3 regions of the Cronobacter turicensis genome follow, and region 2 is predicted to be linked to each of the others. Evidence: predicted binding sites of a transcription regulator. Region 2 holds the regulator's gene; each other region holds the start of a gene.
The links. Region 2 encodes PurR, which represses purine synthesis genes. Its sites were predicted from a motif close to CANGCAAACGTTTGCNTG; they were not measured.
Positions count from the first base shown of each region.

Region 1: aroL (shikimate kinase AroL) is a predicted target of PurR. The motif match lies at 1,315-1,332, and genes of this name have one in related genera.
Region 3: AB8W27_RS00185 (NCS2 family protein) is a predicted target of PurR. The motif match lies at 2,567-2,584, and genes of this name have one in related genera.

Region 1 covers NZ_CP165997.1:3,327,032-3,331,096, reverse strand. Annotated here, with positions in the region: gene AB8W27_RS15960 (YaiI/YqxD family protein) at 1-376, shown strand, start outside; gene AB8W27_RS15955 (DUF2076 domain-containing protein) at 373-1,146, opposite strand; gene aroL (shikimate kinase AroL) at 1,508-2,032, shown strand; gene yaiA (protein YaiA) at 2,086-2,277, shown strand; gene AB8W27_RS15940 (AroM family protein) at 2,531-3,208, shown strand; gene ppnP (pyrimidine/purine nucleoside phosphorylase) at 3,292-3,576, shown strand; gene rdgC (recombination-associated protein RdgC) at 3,610-4,065, opposite strand, start outside.
Region 2 covers NZ_CP165997.1:2,290,390-2,294,454, forward strand. Annotated here, with positions in the region: gene AB8W27_RS10950 (MFS transporter) at 1-37, opposite strand, end outside; gene AB8W27_RS10955 (YnhF family membrane protein) at 303-392, opposite strand; gene purR (HTH-type transcriptional repressor PurR) at 685-1,710, shown strand; gene punR (DNA-binding transcriptional activator PunR) at 1,729-2,640, opposite strand; gene punC (purine nucleoside transporter PunC) at 2,752-3,927, shown strand.
Region 3 covers NZ_CP165997.1:40,528-44,592, reverse strand. Annotated here, with positions in the region: gene AB8W27_RS00200 (fimbrial protein) at 67-624, shown strand; gene AB8W27_RS00195 (fimbrial protein) at 773-1,321, shown strand; gene AB8W27_RS00190 (fimbrial protein) at 1,829-2,407, shown strand; gene AB8W27_RS00185 (NCS2 family protein) at 2,635-4,035, shown strand.

The DNA.
Region 1 (4,065 bases), 1.0 Mb from region 2:
GCCGGTGATTCTGGTGGCGAACCAGCCGCTGCGCGTGCCGCCGTCAAAGTTTATCCGCGCCCGCCAGGTGCCAGCGGGGTTTGACGTCGCGGATAACGAAATCGTGCGTTGCTGCGAGCCGGGGGATCTGGTGGTGACGGCAGATATTCCGCTCGCGGCGGAAGTGATAGCGAAAGGCGCCGTGGCGCTCAATCCGCGCGGCGAGCGCTACAGCGAAGCCACCATTCGCGAACGCCTGACGATGCGCGATTTTATGGATACGCTGCGCGCCAGCGGCATCCAGACCGGCGGTCCGGACGCCCTGAGCCAGCGCGACCGCCAGCAATTCGCCGCTGAACTTGATAAGTGGCTCAGCGGCCAAAAGCGTCAGGCTTAAACCCAGTTGTCGTCGTCGCCGCCGAAATCGTCGCCGCCAAAGTCATCGCCGGCGAAATCGTTATTCCAGTCCTCGTCGCTGCTGGCAGGCACGTAGTCGTTGCCGTTGTCCTGTTGCAGCCCGGCGTCCTGGTTCAGGAACTGGCTGTCATCGGCCTGGTTGTAATCCTCAACGGCGTTTACCGGGCTGTTATCCGCCGGTTGCGCCGGTTCGTTAATGATATTGACGATCTCCTCCGGCTGGCTGTGGCTGAACATGCTGGTCAGCATATTGCCGAGCACCACGCCGCCCGCCACACCCGCGGCGGTCTGTAAGGCACCAGCCATAAAGCCGCCGCCGCGAGGAGCGTTATTGTACTGACCCGGCGCGGCCTGCGGCGCGTAGCCCGCCTGCGGTGCGCTCTGGTACTGCTGCGCGCCGGGAATAGGGTCGGAGCCGCGCGGTGTGGCCTGCGGGCGCGGGGCTTCCGGCTCGCTCTTGTTGCCGCCGAACAGGCCCGCCAGGAAACCGCCGCTGCTCTGCTGACGGCTTGCTGAATGTTTCAACTGCGCCACTTCGGCTTCGAGCGCCTGAATACGGCCATTCAGCTGTTTCATGGCCGCTTCCTGGATAAGCAGGGTCTGCGCCATGTAATAAGCGGCGCCAGGCTGGTTGCGCATATGCTGCTCAATCCAGCGTTCGGCGTCCGCGTCGCGCGGCGCGCTGTTTTCACCGGCGGCTTTGAGTCGGTCAAAAAGCCCGTCAATCAGACGTTGCTCTTCAGATTGCATGATTCATCCCTCTGTCATTGAACGCGTCAATAGTTAAGTCTGGAGAAAAATCGCCGCTTGTAAATATCCGGCGCGTAAAGGAAATAAGAAATATGTAACCGGGTGCGGCGAACGGTGGGGTTGTGTTCGCCGGGTGCTTTCAAGTATGGTGGGCGCGCCTGGCGAATTCTCGCCAGTGGTAGCGTGGCTTTACACCCTTAAGACAGAAGAAGGGTTGCGCGGCGCGGGCCGCCATTCATTTTTAACCTTTTTGTAATTTTAAATTTACGCCTGTCTTGTGTACTAGTTTATTGTTAAACTCACGGCTTACGGCCTGCTGTCAAACCCTTTCGCCTTGCGCGAAAGGTGAGGTAATCCATCCATGAATCAACCCATTTATTTAGTCGGCGCGCGCGGCTGCGGAAAAACCACTACCGGCGAGGCGCTGGCACGCGCGCTGGCATACGGCTTTGCCGATACCGACCGCTGGCTGCTGGAGCAGACGCAGATGACGGTCGCCGAGGTGGTGGAGAAAGAAGGCTGGCCGGGTTTTCGCGATCGTGAAAGCGAGGCGTTGCAGGCGGTTACCGCGCCCGCAACGGTGGTCGCGACCGGCGGCGGCATGGTGTTGCGTGACGAAAACCGCGAGTTCATGCGTGCGCATGGTATCGTGATTTATCTCAACGTGCCCGTCGAGGTTCTGGCGCAGCGTCTTGAAGCGTTCCCGGAAGCGGGCCAGCGCCCGACGCTCACCGGCAAGCCGGTGACGGAAGAAATTGCCGATGTGCTGGCGGTACGCGACGCGCTTTATCGCGAATGCGCCCACCACGTGATTGACGCCGCCGACGCGCCCGCGGTGATTGTTTCTCGCATTATTGACGCGCTACACGTCGCCCATGCCAGCTAAGTGACGGGATTGTCTATACTTAACGCTCCTCCCCGATAAATTAAGGAAGAGCTATGCCGACCAGACCCCCTTATCCGCGCGAGGCGCGCGTGGTGCCTGTTGAGAAAGGCGTACCGGGTAAGACCGTCACCAGTTATCAACTGCGCGCCGATCACCCCGAGCCCGATTCACTTATCAGCGAACACCCTACCGAACAGGAAGCGCTGGACGCCAAGCGTCGTTACGAAGATCCGGACAAATCCTGACCGCGACCGGCGGCAGGCGCAGGCGTTGCGCTTACCGCCACTCCGAAAATGAGTAGCTGCCGCTTTGCATCACACCTTTTATCCAAAGCTAATGTTAACGATACGTTATGATTATTTTTCGGTAGCTTGCGGCAGGCTTTTCCTGCTGTATGCGTAAGCTGCTACGCTTTTTGATTCATCTTCCGTTTTCGCTCAAGTATTCAGCGAAAAGTGTCGTTAACTCTTTGAGAGGCTGTAAACCAAGGCGATTAACATGCGTGCGACTCTGGCCATACTTACCCTCGGTGTAGTACCTGTCAGCGAGGTACTGCCGTTGTTAACCGAACATATTGATGAGCAGCAAATTACCCATATCAGCCTGATGGGGAAACTGTCGCGCGCCGAGGCGATGGAAGATTATGGCGTAACGGGCCAGGAAGAGACGCTTATCACTATGCTGTCCGACGGTGAAAAAGCGACGGTCTCAAAAGCCAAAACCGAAAGGGCGCTGCAAAGCGTTATTGAAGTGCTGGATAACCAGGGCTATGACGTGATTTTACTGATGAGTACGCAGCGCTTCAGCGGTCTGCGTGCGCGCAACGCCATTCTGCTGGAGCCGGATCGTATTATTCCACCGCTGGTCTCGTCGATTGTCGACGGGCATCAGGTGGGCGTGATAGTCCCTGTTCCGGAGCTGATGGCGACACAGACCCGGAAATGGCAGGTGCTGGAAAACCCGCCGCTTTACTCGCTCGCCAATCCGTTTTACGGCACGGAAGAGGAACTGGTCGGCGCCGGGCGCGATCTGCTGACCCGCGGGGCGGATGTTCTTCTGCTCGACTGCCTTGGCTTTCATCAAAAACACCGCGATCTGCTGCAAAAGGCGCTCGATGTGCCGGTGCTGCTCAGTAACGTCCTGGTGGCGCGACTCGCTTCCGAACTGCTTATCTGAGCGCCTCGCACAATTTGCGTGACAGCGCTCAGGCTGGCCCTCTATATTGTTTTTCCAACCATTTTTTCGATAAGGGCCTGCTTATGCTTCAGAGTAACGAATACTTTTCCGGTAAAGTGAAATCTATCGGCTTCACCAGCAGCAGTACGGGCCGGGCGAGCGTAGGCGTGATGGCGGAAGGGGAATACACATTCGGCACCGCGCAGCCGGAAGAGATGACCGTCGTGAGCGGCGCGCTCAATGTCCTGTTGCCGGGCGAAACCGAATGGAAAACGTTTGAGGCGGGGCAGGTGTTCCATGTGCCGGGGCACAGCGAGTTTCATTTGCAGGTGGCCGAGCCGACATCGTATCTCTGTCGCTACCTGTAAGCGCGCCGCCCCGGGCGGGGCGACGCGAATGCATCAGCGTTGGGCTTCTCCGCCCAGCGCTTCCACTAAGTTCTGAATCAGCGCCGCCAGTTCGCCCGTCATCAGCGTGAAATCGGCGTCAAAGCGTTGCGCCACATCTTCACGCGCAATGTCGTCGTTCTGATCGCGCAGCTCATCAGCAAATTTCAGGCGTTTCAGCGAGCCGTCGTCGCACAGCATAAACTGCACGCGCTGCTGCCAGTCGAGCGCCAGTTTGGTGACCACTTTACCCGCTTCGATATGTACCGCGATTTCGTCGCTCACCAGCTCCTGCTTTTTACAGCGGATCACGCCGCCATCTTCCAGTATGGCTTTAAGCTCTGCTTCATCCAGCAGCTGAAAACCCTGCGGCACGTTATTGGCGCGCACCCATTCGGTGAGCGTCAGCTCAATCGGGTTTTCCAGCGTCAGCGGCACCACCGGCAGCGAGCCGAGGCTTTTACGCAGCAG
Region 2 (4,065 bases):
CAATCGCCAGTGCCAGTAACGGGAAATTGACTTTCATTCATTGCTCCAGAAATTGTACAACAGCGCCGGGGAATGCCCGACGTTACAGCAGGATGCAGAAAGGATGGCACTTTCAGTCGGAAAAGATAAGTGACAAAAACAGCAAAATATTATTGCGCGAGTGTTAAAGAACACGCAAAAATTGTTATTAGCGAATCATAAGGAAATAGCGTGAAAAAGAAAGGGAACGGCGAGCGAAAGGCGTTTAAGCGCAGGAATGGTATAAGAAAGCGGGAGAACGCAGGCGCACTCCCGCCTGGCGCTTAATGCAGGATGGCGGTAAAAGCGCCCGCCACAATAAGACCCAGCACAACAAGGGTAGTGACCAGCGAAAATTTCAGATCGGTACTCATGGTATTCTCCTTAAAGACCCCATAAAAATCAGGTAGTGCGCATTTTTGCATAAACGGGCCGAAAAATCCTGCGACATTTAACCAGATATGCGTTTTCCCTCTTCCCCTTTCGATAAAGATAAGCCAAAATTCGTCGCTACTTTATTCGGTACCGGCCATCGACCCCTCCTCACGATAAATGTCGCGTTTCCCGGCATGCCGCACGTCCCCTCGTGGCAAACAGGGGTGTGTACAGGCAAACGATTAACCCGTGATTTTGCAGGGCTCAGCCAGGGGTCTGGAGTGATTATTAATGGCAACAATTAAAGACGTCGCGAAGCGAGCCAACGTTTCCACAACAACAGTCTCACATGTAATTAACAAAACCCGTTTTGTGGCGGAAGAGACGCGCAACGCGGTATGGGCGGCTATCAAAGAATTACATTATTCGCCAAGCGCCGTGGCGCGCAGCCTGAAGGTGAACCACACCAAATCTATCGGGCTGCTGGCGACCAGTAGCGAAGCGCCCTACTTTGCAGAAATCATCGAAGCTGTAGAAAACAGCTGCTTTGCAAAAGGCTATACGCTGATCCTCGGTAATGCGCATAACAATCTGGAAAAACAGCGCGCGTATCTGTCGATGATGGCGCAAAAGCGCGTCGACGGCCTGCTGGTGATGTGTTCGGAATACCCGGAGCCGCTGCTGTCCACGCTCGAAGAGTACCGTCATATCCCGATGGTGGTGATGGACTGGGGCGAAGCTAAAGCGGATTTCACCGACTCGGTTATCGATAACGCGTTCCAGGGCGGTTATCTCGCGGGGCGTTATCTTATCGAGCGCGGCCATCGCGATATCGGCGTGATCCCGGGGCAGCTTGAGCGCAACACCGGCGTCGGGCGTTTTTCCGGCTTCATGAAAGCGCTGGAAGAAGCGGCCATCAAGGTGCCGGAGAACTGGATCGTGCAGGGCGATTTCGAACCGGAATCCGGTTATCGCGCGATGCAGCAGATCCTCTCGCAGCCGCAGCGCCCTACCGCCGTCTTCTGCGGCGGCGATATCATGGCGATGGGCGCTATCTGCGCGGCCGATGAGATGGGCCTGCGCGTGCCGCAGGATATTTCGATTATCGGCTACGATAACGTACGCAACGCCCGCTTCTTCAGCCCGGCGCTGACGACAATCCATCAGCCGAAAGAGACGCTGGGCCAGACCGCGTTCAATATGCTGCTCGATCGCATCGTTAACAAACGCGAAGAGTCGCAGACCATCGAGGTGCACCCGCGCCTTATCGAACGCCGCTCGGTGGCGGACGGCCCGTTCCGCGACTATCGTCGTTAATCCCTTCCGGGAGCCGTATCACTGCGGCTCCCGCAGCCACTCCTTGTTCAGCGTTTCACTGTCCCCCAGATAATCAAGCAGCCAGCGCAGCGCGGGCGAGGCGTCGCTTTGTCGCCACGTCAGGCAGCAGGCGGCGTCCGGGAACGGGTTTTCCAGCGTCAGCGCGCGCCACTCTTCGCGATCCAGCCATGGCTTGGCGAAATGCGTCGGCACCATGCCGATACAGAGCCCTTCGCTAAGCGCATCAGCGGCGCAGTGCCAGTCCGGCACCACCACGCGTCGCTGGTTATCCAGCAGCCAGGTGATGCGTTTGGGCAGCGATCGCGAGGTATCTTCCAGCACCAGCGACGGGTAATCACGCAGCCTGTCATCGCTTAGCGCGCCTTCATGCTGCGCCAGCGGATGATGATGCGCCACCACGCAGCGCCAGCTCAGCATGCCCATATCGCGGAACGCGAACCGCCCGCCCACCGGGATCGCCTGCGTGGCGCCGATGGCAAGTTCCACGCGCCCATCCGCCAGCGCATCCCAGACGCCGTTAAACACCTCCTGCGACACCTGCAACTCGACATCGGAAAAGTGCCGGTAGAAATCGAGCACCAGCTGGCGGGTGCGCTCAGGCCGCACGATATTGTCCACCGCGATGGAAAGCTGCCCGCGCCAGCCGTTGGCTATCTGCTGGCACTGCTGACGGGTGATCATCATTTTTTTGATAACAGAACGCCCCTCGCGTAAAAACCAGGCGCCCGCAGGCGTCAGCACCACATCGCGATGGCGTCGCTCAAAGAGCGACACCGCGAGCCATTCCTCAAGCTGACGCACCGTATAGCTCACGGCAGAAGGCACGCGGTGCAGTTCCGCCGCCGCCGCGGTGAAGCTGCCAGTGCGCGCGACGGCGTCGACGACTTCCAGAGAATATTCAGACCACATTTTCTGCCTGCAAAATTTTTGAATGGAAACGGCAAATATTAGCGTTTCACAAGCCGGTTTGCACTCCGTACACTCCGGGCTCTTTCGCGTATTAAGAAGTGAGTCATTGTGATGCGACCTGATAAAGGATTTCTTTGCTGGCTGGCCGGGCTGAGCGTGCTCGGCTTTCTGGCGACCGATATGTACCTGCCCGCGTTCGCCGTTATCGAGGCGGACTTACACACGGCGCCATCGGCCATCAGCGCCTCGCTGAGCCTGTTTCTGGCGGGATTCGCGCTGGCGCAGCTGGTCTGGGGCCCCCTCTCTGACCGTTTTGGCCGCCGTCCGGTACTGCTGGCGGGGCTGGGGATTTTCGCCCTCGCCTGCCTTGGCACCGTCTGGGTAGAGAGCGCAGGCGCGCTGCTGGCGCTGCGCTTTATTCAGGCCGTGGGGGTCTGCTCCGCCGCGGTGAGCTGGCAGGCGCTGGTGACCGACCGCTACCCGGCGCAGCAGGCGCGCCGCATTTTCGCGACCATCATGCCGCTGGTCGGCCTTTCTCCGGCGCTGGCGCCGCTGCTGGGCAGCTGGATCCTGAACCACTTTTCCTGGCAGGCGATTTTCGTGGTGCTGTTTGCCATCACGGTATTGCTGATTATTCCGGCGCTGCGTCTGCCTTCGGGCGCGCCGCAGGGCAATAAAGGCGGCGAACCGCTGAGCTTTATGATGCTGCTGCGCTCGCGCGTCTACAGCGGCAATGTGCTGATTTACGCCGCCTGCTCCGCCAGCTTTTTCGCCTGGCTCACCGGCTCGCCGTTTATCCTGCATGAGATGGGCTACAGCCCGGCGGTGATTGGCCTGAGCTATGTGCCGCAAACCATCGCATTTCTGATAGGCGGTTACGGCTGTCGCAGCGCGCTGCAAAAATGGCAGGGTGAGACGCTGCTGCCGTGGCTGCTGGCAGGCTTTGCGTTGAGCGTACTCGCCACCTGGCTTGTGGGATTAAGCGAGGCGGTTACGCTCACCACCCTGCTCATCCCCTTCTGCCTGATGGCCATGGCGAACGGCGCCATCTACCCGATTGTGGTCGCCGCTGCGCTGTTGCCGTTCCCGCAGGCCACCGGACGCGCCGCCGCGCTGCAAAATACGCTCCAGCTTGGGCTCTGTTTTGTGGCAAGTCTGGTGGTGTCATGGCTGGTCGCCACGCCGCTGCTTTCGACCACCAGCGTCATGCTGGCAACCGTACTACTGGCGGGGCTTGGGTTCCTGCTGCGCGGGCGTCATCGGGTCACGCAGTCATCAGTCGCGTGATAATATGAAATTTTGTGATTAGCTTGCTAACGGTCAACGGTTGAATCATCGTAAAGCGAGGCCTATACTGGTTCGCGGCTCTACGATAATTAGCATAAATATTATGTAGTAACGGGAGCCGCTGGCTCCCGTTTTTAT
Region 3 (4,065 bases), 2.1 Mb from region 2:
TAGTGATAACAATTGAGCATAAGGAAATACTCTGCTCTTGGTTTGCGTCATGTATAGGATAAAAATATGAAAAAAACAATTTTGGGTTCTGCGCTCTGTGCTCTCATGATGATGAGCGCAGTCCATGCAGAGTCTACGGACTCGTTAATAACGTCTACAGATATCACTATTGATGGTGCTATTTCTGGTGGTGATGGCGCTTGCACGGTTACGACTAACAAGAGTGCGATCAGCCTGCTTGCAAGCAAAACTAACATCCTTTCGCAAAGCGATCATAAAACCCATACTTTCGCTCCGCTGCTATCCATTACATTGAGCGGAGATGATATCTGCAACCGACGCATTGAAGAGGGAAAAATTGCTGTCAGATTTACAGGCCCCGTTGACAGTGTAGAAGGCACTCTGCTCGCCAATGTGGCCACCGGCGAGAATGCTGCAAAAGGCGTGGGCGTTGGCATATTCATGAGTAATTTTGCCAGGTTAGATGCTAACATGACGGGTGCCGTCCCCGTGACAAGTAAACCGCTCCCAATAGATTTGCAGGTTGTTAAGCTTAATGGTCAGGATGACATTACAGAAGGCACCGTCGAAGCCTCTCTGGTTATAGAGATCGTGCGCCTTTAACGCGTTTTACAACGTGATGAATATGGTGATATTGCTGCCAGAAAAAGATTGCATGTCTGGCTGGCCGCTCTTAAAGGAGTATTCATATTTATGGTGAATAATTCATATCACTAATTACCTTTTTTAAATCATGTCAGAGAACATAAACATGAAAAAAAAGCTTACTTGCCTGGTTTTCCCTGCCTTATTGCTGGCTTCTTCATTCTGTGCTGAAGCGTCGACCGAAGATCAATCCGCTACGCTCTCAATTAGCGGCGCTGTAGTAGCCGATGCCGATGCTTTATGTAATATTAGCGCCAAGGCAAGCGCAATTTATCTTCGCGGTGATATCTCAAACCTCATTAATCTGGGTGAGGTAGCCAATAACATGACATTCGTTCCTTTAACCATTCAAGGCAATGAAGCGTGCGTCTCTCAGCTGAAAGAGGGTCGATTCTCTTATAAGTTTGTTGGCGTCGCGGATAGTATAGAAGGTAAAGCCCTGGCAAACGCCAGTGAAGGTGACAGTGCTGCACAAGGTGTGGCCATTGGTCTTTTCGATGACGAGGGACGTCCCATTGATATTAATCATACCGTCGTTTTAGCTTCACAAAATCGTGCTCAGGGTATTGGTTTTCAGGTGGTAAAACTGAATGGCAAAGTTGCGACCGCTGGGACCGTACATGGCGTGCTTACCATTGATGTTGAGCGCCTTTAACGAAAAGATACCTCTACCCGCTTTCTGCGTAAATCCGGGTAAATCATAGCTGAATGACAAGGGAGTGTTTAAACTCCCTATTTGTAATACCCTATATAAAACCATAAGTAACATATCTATTTATAATAAACGGTAGCTCTGCGCTTTGAAATATAGTGGCGACACGGACAGCCTGCCAACTCAGGCAGATGAAGAGGCCATTGATCAGATATAACCAACCCAACTCCCAGAGTAATATTGGCACGCTATTATCATAAAAGTCTAAAACCATACATTATGATAATAAAATGAGTTAATGAAACACAACTACGATTATAAACACAAAACCATCATTGTATTAATGGAACTTTTTACATTATTCTTATGCAGGCATATTGCATTTTCTCAATTGCATCCTTCATTGAAGTATAATCGCAGGCCAATAAAGAGAAGGCAATTCGCCAAAAGCATCTAAACACGCCTGATAATTTCTCGTTAAGCACGTCATTCAATGCGTAAGGAAATATTATGAAAAGTAATTTAGTAAGCATAGCTGTAGCGAGTTGCTTCATAACCAGTATGGCGCACGCTGCAATGGTAACTCCAGATATACCCGCAACGCTTAATATTGAAGGAACCGTCAACAATAGCGGAAGCCAGTTTTGTCAGATTTCCATTCTCAATAATGTCATTAGCCTTAATACCTCTGAGAATGATCTGGTTGAACAGGGTTCAAATGCAACGTCAGCTGTCCCCGTAAGGTTTGACGTTTCAAGCATTAGCCAGGCCAACGGTGGTTCAATGAGCCAATGTGACAAAGAGATTTATGAAGGTAAAATCGCTGTAAGATTTGTCGGCATTTATGACAATGCGGAAGGCACTTCATTTGCTAATACTCTGGCAGGTGAAGATGCAGCAGAAGGTGTGGGCATCGGCTTTTTTAATGTCAATGCGACGCCTTTAGACGTTAGCGATATTTACAACCTGCCAGGAAAATCCAATTCAGCCGCTGAAACCATTGGGTTACAACTGGTTAAGTTAAAAGGCCAGAAGGTTAAAGCCGGTTCGGTAGCAGGTAATGTTACGTTCCAGATTGAACGTTTATAACTGCTCCACACAACACCTGTTCTCTGGCTGTCATTATTCTCCTGTAAAGATTAACGAATAACGACCAGAGAAGATGCCGGTGTCAATGTCCTGTAAAAGGATGTAACGACAAAAAGAGGCCCAAGTGGAGGAGTCCCGTAACCGGCGGCTTCTTCACTTTTTGCAATCGTTTGCTTTTGATTTTCACTTCGCTAGAATGTCCGCTTTTCCACCGTGGGAATCTGTCGATGTCCGTTAACACCCTTGAGTCTGAAAATGCGCAAACGGTTGCGCCCGCGCAGAATAGCGAACTGATTTACCGTCTGGAAGACCGGCCGCCCCTGCCGCAAACGCTGTTTGCCGCCTGCCAGCATCTTCTGGCGATGTTCGTGGCGGTGATTACGCCTGCGCTGCTGATTTGTCAGGCTCTGGGGCTGCCCGCGCAGGACACGCAGCACATTATCAGCATGTCGCTGTTTGCTTCCGGCGTGGCATCGATTATTCAGATTAAAGCCTGGGGGCCGGTCGGCTCCGGGCTGCTGTCTATTCAGGGCACCAGCTTTAACTTCGTGGCGCCGCTTATTATGGGCGGTACCGCGCTGAAAACCGGCGGCGCGGACGTGCCCACCATGATGGCCGCGCTGTTCGGCACGCTGATGCTGGCAAGCTGCACTGAAATGGTCATTTCACGCGTTCTGCACCTGGCGCGCCGCATTATCACGCCGCTGGTCTCTGGCGTGGTAGTGATGATCATCGGCCTGTCGCTGATTCAGGTCGGGTTGACGTCGATTGGCGGCGGCTATGCCGCGATGAGCGATCACACTTTCGGCGCGCCGAAAAACCTGCTGCTGGCAGGCGCAGTGCTGGCGGTAATTATTCTGCTTAACCGCCAGCGTAACCCGTACCTGCGCGTCGCCTCGCTGGTGATTGCGATGGCGGTGGGTTATCTGCTGGCCTGGGCGATGGACATGCTGCCGCACGCCGCGGCGCCTGCGCAAAGTGCGCTGATCATGATCCCGACGCCGCTGCATTACGGGCTTGGCATCGACTGGAACCTGCTGTTGCCGCTGATGCTGGTCTTTATGATCACGTCGCTGGAAACCATCGGCGATATCACCGCCACTTCTGACGTCTCCGAACAGCCGGTCTCCGGCCCGCTGTATATGAAACGCCTGAAAGGCGGCGTGCTGGCGAACGGCCTGAACTCGTTTGTCTCCGCCGTGTTTAACACTTTCCCGAACTCCTGCTTCGGACAAAACAACGGCGTGATCCAGCTGACCGGCGTCGCCAGCCGCTATGTGGGTTTTGTGGTGGCGCTGATGCTGATTGCGCTCGGCCTGTTCCCGGCCGTGAGCGGTTTTGTTCAGCATATTCCTGAGCCGGTGCTGGGCGGGGCGACAATTGTAATGTTTGGCACCATCGCCGCCTCCGGCGTGCGTATTGTCTCCCGCGAGCCGTTAAACCGCCGCGCGATCATGATCATCGCGCTCTCGCTGGCGGTGGGCCTCGGCGTCTCGCAGCAGCCGCTGATCCTGCAATTCGCGCCGGACTGGGTAAAAAACCTGCTCTCCTCCGGCATCGCCGCGGGCGGCATTACCGCCATTGTGCTGAATCTGATTTTCCCGCCGGAAAAACAGTCCAACGACTGATCCCCTGCCGATGGCGGCGCCGCGCCGCCA